DNA from 4 places in the Shewanella sp. SNU WT4 genome. Region 3 is predicted to be linked to each of the others. Evidence: predicted binding sites of a transcription regulator. Region 3 holds the regulator's gene; each other region holds the start of a gene.

Region 1 (2,208 bases), 1.8 Mb from region 3:
TCAATATTGTCAGGCAGCATAGGCCACTTCTTTCTGGCTTGAGGTGTGGTGGTTAACTGCACCAGTTGGTCGTGTTTTCCTAAAGAGCGTACCACTTCATATTGTGTCCCTTTCTTCAACGGCAGCAGCCAGTGGCTGTTAGGTTGAGCCTGTTGCCAGGCGTGCAAAAGCCCCAACGAATAGAAGCCTCTGTCAAACAGCGTCAGGCTGTTATTGGGTATGCTGGATATCAGTTCGGCGGCTAAATTCATTTCACTGACAGCAACAGAATCAAAGGCGCTGTTCAATACCAAGTGACTGCTTAATTCCATCATGCAAACCATACGAATTTGAGGATAGGCAGCATCACCAGCAGCATTGGCGGTTTTGGCAAAGGCCTGGTTGTTTTGCTCACTATCAGGTGTTCGCCACACGACACCATCGACACCGTAGAGGTTGAGTCCACACCAATGAGGATGCTCTGCTCTCTCATGCCAAGTCTTGGCGCTTCGCTTAAACACATCCTGAACAACGTCAGAGCCCAGGCGCTTGCGCGCTTGCGTGACAGCGCTGCGAGCCACGTAATCCACCTCTTGAGGTAAGACGATATCAAGCTTATTGATGAGAGAGCGGACGGACTCGCCTCTGAACAGAGCCATACCAATCACCGCCCAAATCATGGCATCCATAGGTAACTTACGTCGCCGTAAACTGGCAACACCATGTGAATCAAGGCACGACTGAATTAAATCTGGCTCAAGCACATCGGCCAGACAGGTGAATTCGGTATGGCGATTGATATGAGTACGCGCCAAAGCTTCTGAAAGTTGCATAAAAAAATCCGATGACATGGGGTCATCGGATTTTGATCCTTTCAGTGAGATCGTCAAGCGATCTGTCTTAACTGATCGGCATTACAGCTAATCCTGTGGTTTTTTGCTTTTAACTCAGCTAACCCATTGATTTAGTAAATTTGCTGCCGTCATTTCTGTTCTGGCACATCAATTGCTATATGTTTGCTAACAAAGTGGGGAGGCAAAATTATGGCGATCAGTTTCGATAAAGCATTAGGCGTGCATCAGTACACTATCGGTGTGCGCGCGCAGCGGGCTGAAGTGATAGCTAGCAACATAGCAAACTCAGATACTCCAGGCTATAAGGCCAGAGATGTTGATTTTGCCATGGCGATGCAAGCGGCCACGGGTACACAATCGACTGCCACTATGCGCCTGCCCATGAGCCAAAGCCACGACAACCACTTTGATTTGCAATCTAAATTGGCGCCTGAACTTAAGTATCGCAATCCTAATCAAGCCGACACTGGGGATGGCAATACCGTGGATATTCAGCATGAACAAACAGCGTTTATGCAAAACTCGCTGGAATATCAAATGTCATTAGGATTTCTCGACAGTAAGTTTAGTGGCCTAACAAAAGCATTAAAAGGTAATTAATCATGAGCTTATTTAATATTTTTGATGTTTCAGGTAGCGGCATGACGGCGCAATCGATTCGGATGAATACCACGGCGAGTAATATTGCCAACGCCGATGCCGTGTCCAGTAGCCAAGATAAAACCTATCGCGCCCGTTATCCGGTATTTGAAGCCGCTATGGCCAAAGCGAGCCATCAGCAGCAACATGGCCAAGGTGTCGTGGTTAAGGGCATAGTGGAAAGTGATGAGTTACTGCAAAAGGAATATTCTCCCACACATCCTATGGCTGACGCCGATGGCTTTATTTATAAGCCCAATGTCAATGTCATGGAGCAAATGGCGGACATGATTTCCTCTTCGCGCTCGTATCAAATGAATGTGCAAGTGGCGGATGCCGCCAAGTCTATGCTGCAGCAGACACTGCGTATCGGTAAATAATAGGAGGTAAGTCGTGAACCTGGTTAATCCATTGGGTACCGGCCCCTTACCGGCAAATAGCCAATCTAACCTAGGTTCGGCTATTAGCAAAAATACGACAGTGACGACCAATCCGTTTTTAGACGGCATTCGTTTACCTGAAGATGCTAAGACCCCTGAACCTAAAGGCCAAGAACTGACACAAGCGGATTTCTTTGCCTTGCTGAGTCAACAGTTATCCATGCAAGACCCATTTAAGCCTGTGGGTAATGATCAGATGATTGCGCAGATGGCCTCGTTTTCAACCGTGGATGGCATTGCCAAGCTCAATGCTGAAATTGTAACGCTTAATAGTGTGATGACGTCCAGCCAAGCGT
Region 2 (2,208 bases), 280 kb from region 3:
GCGCTTATAAGAGTTAGTGCTTGGGTTAGTGAAAGCATTGATGGCGCGAGCGTGCTTAATAATACCGCCAATGTAGAACAGAGCTAATTCACTTAACCCTGCGTACTTGTCGCCAGCAAATAAGTTAACGCCATCTTTAGACAGTGACTGGTGCACGTGCATGCCGCTACCGTTATCGCCTACGATTGGCTTAGGCATGAAAGTTGCGGTCTTACCATAGGCGTGAGCCATGTTATGAACCACATACTTAAGAATTTGAATTTCGTCGGCTTTTTTAGTCAGGGTATTAAAGCGAGTTGCAATTTCGTTTTGACCTGCAGTCGCCACTTCATGGTGATGCGCTTCAACCACTTGACCCATTTCTTCCAGCACTAAACACATAGCGCTACGTAAGTCTTGTGATGAGTCTACAGGTGCTACTGGGAAGTAACCGCCTTTGACCATAGGGCGATGGCCAGTGTTGCCGCCTTCATAGCTAGTGCCTGAGTTCCATGCCGCTTCTTTGGCATCAATTTTTACGAAACAGCCTGACATGTCAGTACCAAAACGGACATCGTCAAACAGGAAGAATTCTGGCTCTGGACCGACTAATACGGTATCAGCAATGCCGGTGGCACGCAGATACTCTTCCGCTTTCTTAGCGATAGAGCGTGGGTCACGATTGTAACCTTGCATTGTGCCTGGCTCTAAAATGTCACAGCGGATCAGTGCAGTAGTTTCTTCGGTGAACGGATCTAACAAGAAAGTGTCTGGATCTGGCATTAACACCATGTCAGATTCACTGATGCCTTTCCAACCTGCAATCGATGAACCATCAAACATTTTGCCGTCTTCAAAAAAGTCGGCATCTACTTGATGGGTAGGAATAGTCACGTGCTGTTCTTTACCTTTGGTATCGGTAAAACGTAAATCAACAAATTTTACTTCGTGTTCTGCTAATTGTTGTAAAACTGCTTCATACGACATTGTTTAAGCCTCCGGTAGGGTAAAGCACTCACTAATCAATTTATTATTGTCTGCCTAAATGGCTTTCGACAGGGTTAGCCAATATAAAGCGAAAGTCGTGCCAATTATTTAAGTTATTGTTTATATTGTGTTTGGTGGTTCTTGTTGAGCGAGGTTGACTCGGTTTGCACCAATATGGTGCGCACGATGATATATTTTGGGGCAGGAGCAGATAACTTCACCATTAGGGTGCATTTGGGAGCAGATGAGCGAGCTGGCGAAGGTTTCCATGAGTGGCCAAAAAATAATCCTGTGCGGCAAGGCTCCCGTAGAGTAGAATGTACCACTTTTTATTGCAACCACTATACTGTTTAGCGGTGGCAAATGCCCTTAATGTTTTTGATGGTAAGAGGTTTTATCTGTGCTAGAAAAATTACGTAACATCGCAATCATTGCGCACGTTGACCATGGTAAAACGACCTTGGTTGATAAGCTGCTGGGTCAGTCAGGTACTCTGGCGACTCGTGGCGAAGCAACAGAGCGAGTAATGGACTCCAACGATCTGGAAAAAGAACGTGGGATCACGATTCTGGCAAAGAACACTGCCATCAAATGGAATGATTACCGTATTAACATCGTTGACACTCCTGGTCACGCCGATTTCGGTGGTGAAGTAGAGCGTGTTATGTCGATGGTTGATTCAGTATTATTGCTGGTTGATGCGGTTGATGGTCCTATGCCACAAACTCGCTTCGTGACTCAGAAAGCTTTTGCTCAAGGTCTGAAGCCAATCGTTGTTATCAACAAGATTGACCGTCCAGGCGCTCGTCCTGATTGGGTTATCGATCAAGTATTCGACCTGTTCGATAACTTAGGCGCTACCGATGAGCAGTTGGACTTCCCAATTGTTTATGCTTCTGCATTAAACGGTTTCGCGACTTTGGATCCGGATGTTGCTAGCGATGACATGACTCCACTGTTCCAAACTATCATTGATCGCGTATCTCCTCCAGATGCTGACAGTGACGGTACCTTCCAGATGCAGATTTCTCAGCTGGATTACAACTCATACGTGGGTGTTATCGGTATCGGCCGTATTAACCGTGGTAGCATCAAAACTAACCAACAGGTAAGTATTGTTGGTGCTGATGGTAAAGTTCGTAACGGTAAAATGGGCCAAGTATTAGGTTACATGGGTCTGGATCGCCACGAAGTTGAAGTTGCTAACGCTGGCGACATCGTAGCTATCACCGGCTTAGGCGA
Region 3 (2,208 bases):
TTCTCTTTGTGTTTAATGACTTGACGGTCCAACTTATCTATCAGGGCGTCAATCGCGGCGTACATATCTTGATGTTCGGAGGTAGCGAATATTTCACCGCCACTCACTAGTAGCTTGGCTTCAGCAATCTGCTGATTTTTTTCAACATTTAAAACAACATGCACATTATTGATCTGTTCAAAATGACGTTCAAGCTTTGTGAACTTGTTTTCAACATACTCGCGTAACGAATCGGTTACTTCTACGTGGTGCCCTGTCAGATTAATTTGCATAGATGCCTGCCTCCAGTGAAATGGTGGGTTATAAACTTTTACGCTGATTGGACGGTGGGATCAACATAGCTTCTCGATATTTAGCTATGGTGCGCCGTGCAACGTTAATTCCCTGTTCTGCCAAAAGCTGAGCCATTTTACTGTCACTCAGTGGTTTCTTTTGGTTTTCTGCAGCGACTAGCTTCTTTATAAAAGCTCTAATTGCTGTAGAGGAGCATTCTCCGCCGTCATCCGTGCCTACATGGCTAGAGAAAAAGTACTTTAATTCAAAAATCCCCTTAGGGGTATGCATATATTTTTGAGTCGTCACCCGTGAAATCGTCGATTCATGCATTTCAACGGCTTCAGCTATGTCATTAAGAACCATAGGTTTCATCGCTTCTTCACCAAACTCAAAGAAACCTTGCTGGAACTCAACTATGCAAGTCGCCACCTTTAGAAGCGTATCATTGCGACTCTCTAAACTTTTAATAAACCATTTGGCTTCTTGCAAGTGGCCGCGAATAAACTGACTATCGGCTTGATTGCGACTGCTGCGAGCCATGGCGGCATAATGCTGGTTTACATTCAGTTTAGGCATATTATCGGGATTGAGCTCTACAACCCAACGACCATTTTTTTTGCTGACCGATACATCAGGGATCACGTATTCATCGCTATTTGGCGTAATTAACGAGCCGGGGCGCGGATTTAAGGTCTGGATCAGTTGCAGCGCATATTTGACATCATCTTCTTTGAGCCGAGTTTTTCGCATTAATAAACGAAAATCTTTGGCGGCTAAGACATCCAAATGTTCATCAATCAGCAGTCTAGCTTCCGCTAAATATGGTGTGTTTTCATTAAAATGCGACAGCTGAATAAGTAAACATTCGCGCAAATCTCGGGCGCCGACACCTATGGGATCAAAATGCTGAATCCGTTTAAGCACAGCTTCCACTTCATCAAGCTCTATATCGTCATCATCACTAATGGCATCCAGAATTTCAGCAGTCGATAAGGTGAGATAACCGCGTTCATCAATCGCTTCAATAATAGTGGTAGCAATGGCGCGATCGGTATCGCTAAACGGAGTCAGATTCTTTTGCCATTCTAAATGCTCATACAAGCCTTCGCAGGTTTCACCTTGAAACGGCATGTCATCATCGCGCAGATTAGCAGAGCCTGTGTTACTAGTTGCGGTAAACACTTCATCCCAACTGCTATCAAAAGGCAGCTCTTCTGGCATAGTTTCTTGGGTGAGGGCATCACTAGTATCGACACTTGAACTATCGCGCTCCATATCGACTTCATAGGAGTCAGCTTCAACGGCATCAGCTTCATAACTCATGTCGCTGCTGTCTGCTGTATTGTTGTCATTGGTTTCTAGTTCTTTGTCCTGATTCTTAACGTGAGTGACATCGAACTCGTTGCCTTCCGTCGCGGCTTGGATGGGATCATATTGCTCTTCATCCAATTCTAATAGCGGATTAGACTCCAGGGCTTGCTGGATTTCCTGCTGTAGTTCCATGGATGATAATTGCAGCAGACGAATGGCCTGCTGCAATTGCGGAGTCATGGTAAGTTGCTGACCCAGTCTAAGCTGGAGTGACGCTTTCATAATTACCGCTATCCCTACTTATGAGAGTTGTGATGGAAAACACTGAATAATAAGCGTATATCACAAAGTAAAAGACGACCTTACTGATCGCCTTGTTAACGTTAACTATAGCCTGAATTGTTCACCTAAGTACACTGCGCGCACTTGTTGGTTATCTAATATTTCAGCGGGAGTACCTTCTGCAATCAATTCGCCATGGCTAACGATATAGGCATGCTCACAGACGTCTAAGGTTTCACGGACGTTATGATCTGTGATTAACACCCCAAGCCCGCGGCTTTTGAGTTGTTCGATGATCTTTTTAATGTCGATCACTGAAATGGGGTCAACCCCTGCAAA
Region 4 (2,208 bases), 1.8 Mb from region 3:
AATCGCCTTGGCTAAATGTTGCTCTTGGCTGAACTTTAACCGTGCTTGCTCCATTTGCTGGCTAACGCCAAAACCGGTTTCTTTACTTAAGAAATCAGCGCTGCTGGTCGCTGTTTCAACACCGGCGCGGGACAGTAACATCTTAACGCTTTGATACTGCTCTTCAGACACCTTAATCACATCCACATCAATCTTATAGTCAACGCGGTTTTTATCGAGCACATCAAGGACCTCAACCATCTGTTGAGTATCCATTTTAGGTAAAGGTCTAAATTCAGGCTCTTGCGCCCAGATCATGATAAACACAGCCACAGCTAAACAAATTGCTAATGCTAAAATCATGGTGATTTGACGCAAAACATCACTGCCGCCAAAACGGCTACTCTTGCCTGATTCATGTTCTTGAGCGGCGCCATTATCGGCATTTATGGTGGCAGCATCGGCGCCAGTGATCACGTTTGTACTCACAGTATCATTCCTGAATTTTTTAGCTGTCCAGAACCTTTTATAGCAGCCCCTTACATATCAAGCGCTGACATCACTTAGCCGCGGCTTGGTATCACACTGGCATGCTCATAATCTCTTTATAAGCATCAACGAACTTATTGCGAACTTGTAGGGTTGCTTCAAAAGCCACACTGGCTTTTTCGCGGGCGATGACGGTATCAGATAGGCTCACGCGGGTGTCGCCCATTTCCAGCCGCGTCGCCAAGCTGCTGGAGTTATGTTGCAACTCATTGACAGAACCTATGGCTTGATTGAGCAATTGCGAAAAATCGGCGCCTTGAGTGTTATTAACCTGACGCATTGACTCAGGTAATAGGTTGGTCGACGGGGAAATTTCAGCTTTGATGGCCTGCATTTCAGCAAACAAGGGGTTAGTGGTAATTTGCATCATAGCCTCCTGACGGCAACTTGACTCTTTGGCGAGTAGTCATCTCTCGATGCAATTAGTTTGCCAACACTAATATTGACGAGTTAGCTGTAAGTCGGTGGACATGAAGGGAATGAATCTAGACGGGCTATGTGGTTAAGCTATGTTGCCAAGCTATCTTGTCAGGCTATCTGAGTAACGAACTCGCTTAGCTACGCCTAATATCTATGACCAATAACTATGACTAATTAACTCAGTTGGTTATCAAAAAAAGTTGCCATAACAAATAATCAGCACTCAGCCCAAGTTAACGCTTAAGCTGGTTAACTTGGGCTGAATGATTGCAACGGGCGACTAAATCGCCATGCCAAGCTCGCGCATTCTAGCCATTTTATAGCGCAAAGTTCTGGCGCTAATGCCGAGCTTTTCAGCCACTAACTTACGGCTACCTTGGCATTGATTTAAAGTTTCAAGAATGATCACATGCTCTTGGGCTTGCAACTCTTGCCCTAGCCCTTCGCTATTAACTGGCTCTTGTTCTTGAGCATTAAAAGCTATGGGTTCCTGAGTATCGATAATGATATCTATGGCGCTAATATTTAGCCCTTGGCACAAAATTAGCGCTCTTTGCATGACGTTATCAAGCTCGCGCACATTGCCAGGCCAGCGATGACCTAATAAGCGCCGACAGGCGATATCATCAAGCTCAGGTACGGCTCTTTGACTGTGCTCACAATGGCGCGTCAATAAATGCCGTGCCAGCGGTAAAATATCCAGCGGCCTGTCTTTTAAGGCCGGCCAAGTGAGCGGGAACACATTGATGCGATAGTATAAATCTTCTCTAAACTCGCCATTATCCACCGCAGCTTTTAAATCACGGTTTGAGGTCGCTAAAATCCGCACGTTCAGGGCTATGGTTTTGCGGCCGCCTAAACGCTCGACCTCGCGCTCTTGCAATACCCGCAGCAACTTAGCTTGCAACGACAAATCCATTTCAGAGATTTCATCGAGCAGTAAAGTGCCGCCCTCGGCTTGCTCAAACTTGCCAGGGCACGCTTGATAAGCGCCAGTAAATGCGCCTTTCTCGTAACCAAATAAGGTGGCTTCAAGCATATTTTCAGGAATCGCGGCGCAGTTAATCGCCACAAACGGCGCGTTGCTGCGTGCGCTATGCTGATGGATATAGCGCGCTAACACTTCTTTACCTGAGCCGCTCGGACCTAAAATCATCACCGACGCGTCAGAAACGGCGACGCGGCTTGCCAAATTAAGGAGTGCAATACTCTTATCATCGCACACCACAGGCCCTGCAATGGGCGCGGCATTTGGCATAT

What was found. The regulator sigma-54, encoded in region 3, starts transcription at its own class of promoters, with help from an activator protein. The targets are predictions, from matches to a motif close to GTTGGCACGNNNNTNGNNT.
Region 1: flgB (flagellar basal body rod protein FlgB) is a predicted target of sigma-54. The motif match lies at 972-990, and genes of this name have one in related genera.
Region 2: glnA (glutamate--ammonia ligase) is a predicted target of sigma-54. The motif match lies at 1,053-1,071, and genes of this name have one in related genera.
Region 4: fliE (flagellar hook-basal body complex protein FliE) is a predicted target of sigma-54. The motif match lies at 945-963, and genes of this name have one in related genera.

What each region holds. Positions count from the first base shown of each region.
Region 1 covers NZ_CP041151.1:3,202,328-3,204,535, reverse strand. The annotation lists gene FJQ87_RS14415 (IS4 family transposase) at 1-812, opposite strand, end outside; gene flgB (flagellar basal body rod protein FlgB) at 1,023-1,433, shown strand; gene flgC (flagellar basal body rod protein FlgC) at 1,436-1,852, shown strand; gene FJQ87_RS14400 (flagellar hook assembly protein FlgD) at 1,872-2,208, shown strand, end outside.
Region 2 covers NZ_CP041151.1:680,571-682,778, forward strand. The annotation lists gene glnA (glutamate--ammonia ligase) at 1-966, opposite strand, end outside; gene typA (translational GTPase TypA) at 1,367-2,208, shown strand, end outside.
Region 3 covers NZ_CP041151.1:956,891-959,098, forward strand. The annotation lists gene hpf (ribosome hibernation promoting factor) at 1-272, opposite strand, end outside; gene FJQ87_RS04295 (RNA polymerase factor sigma-54) at 301-1,869, opposite strand; gene lptB (LPS export ABC transporter ATP-binding protein) at 1,975-2,208, opposite strand, start outside.
Region 4 covers NZ_CP041151.1:3,178,824-3,181,031, forward strand. The annotation lists gene fliF (flagellar basal-body MS-ring/collar protein FliF) at 1-456, opposite strand, end outside; gene fliE (flagellar hook-basal body complex protein FliE) at 560-895, opposite strand; gene FJQ87_RS14300 (sigma-54 dependent transcriptional regulator) at 1,229-2,208, opposite strand, start outside.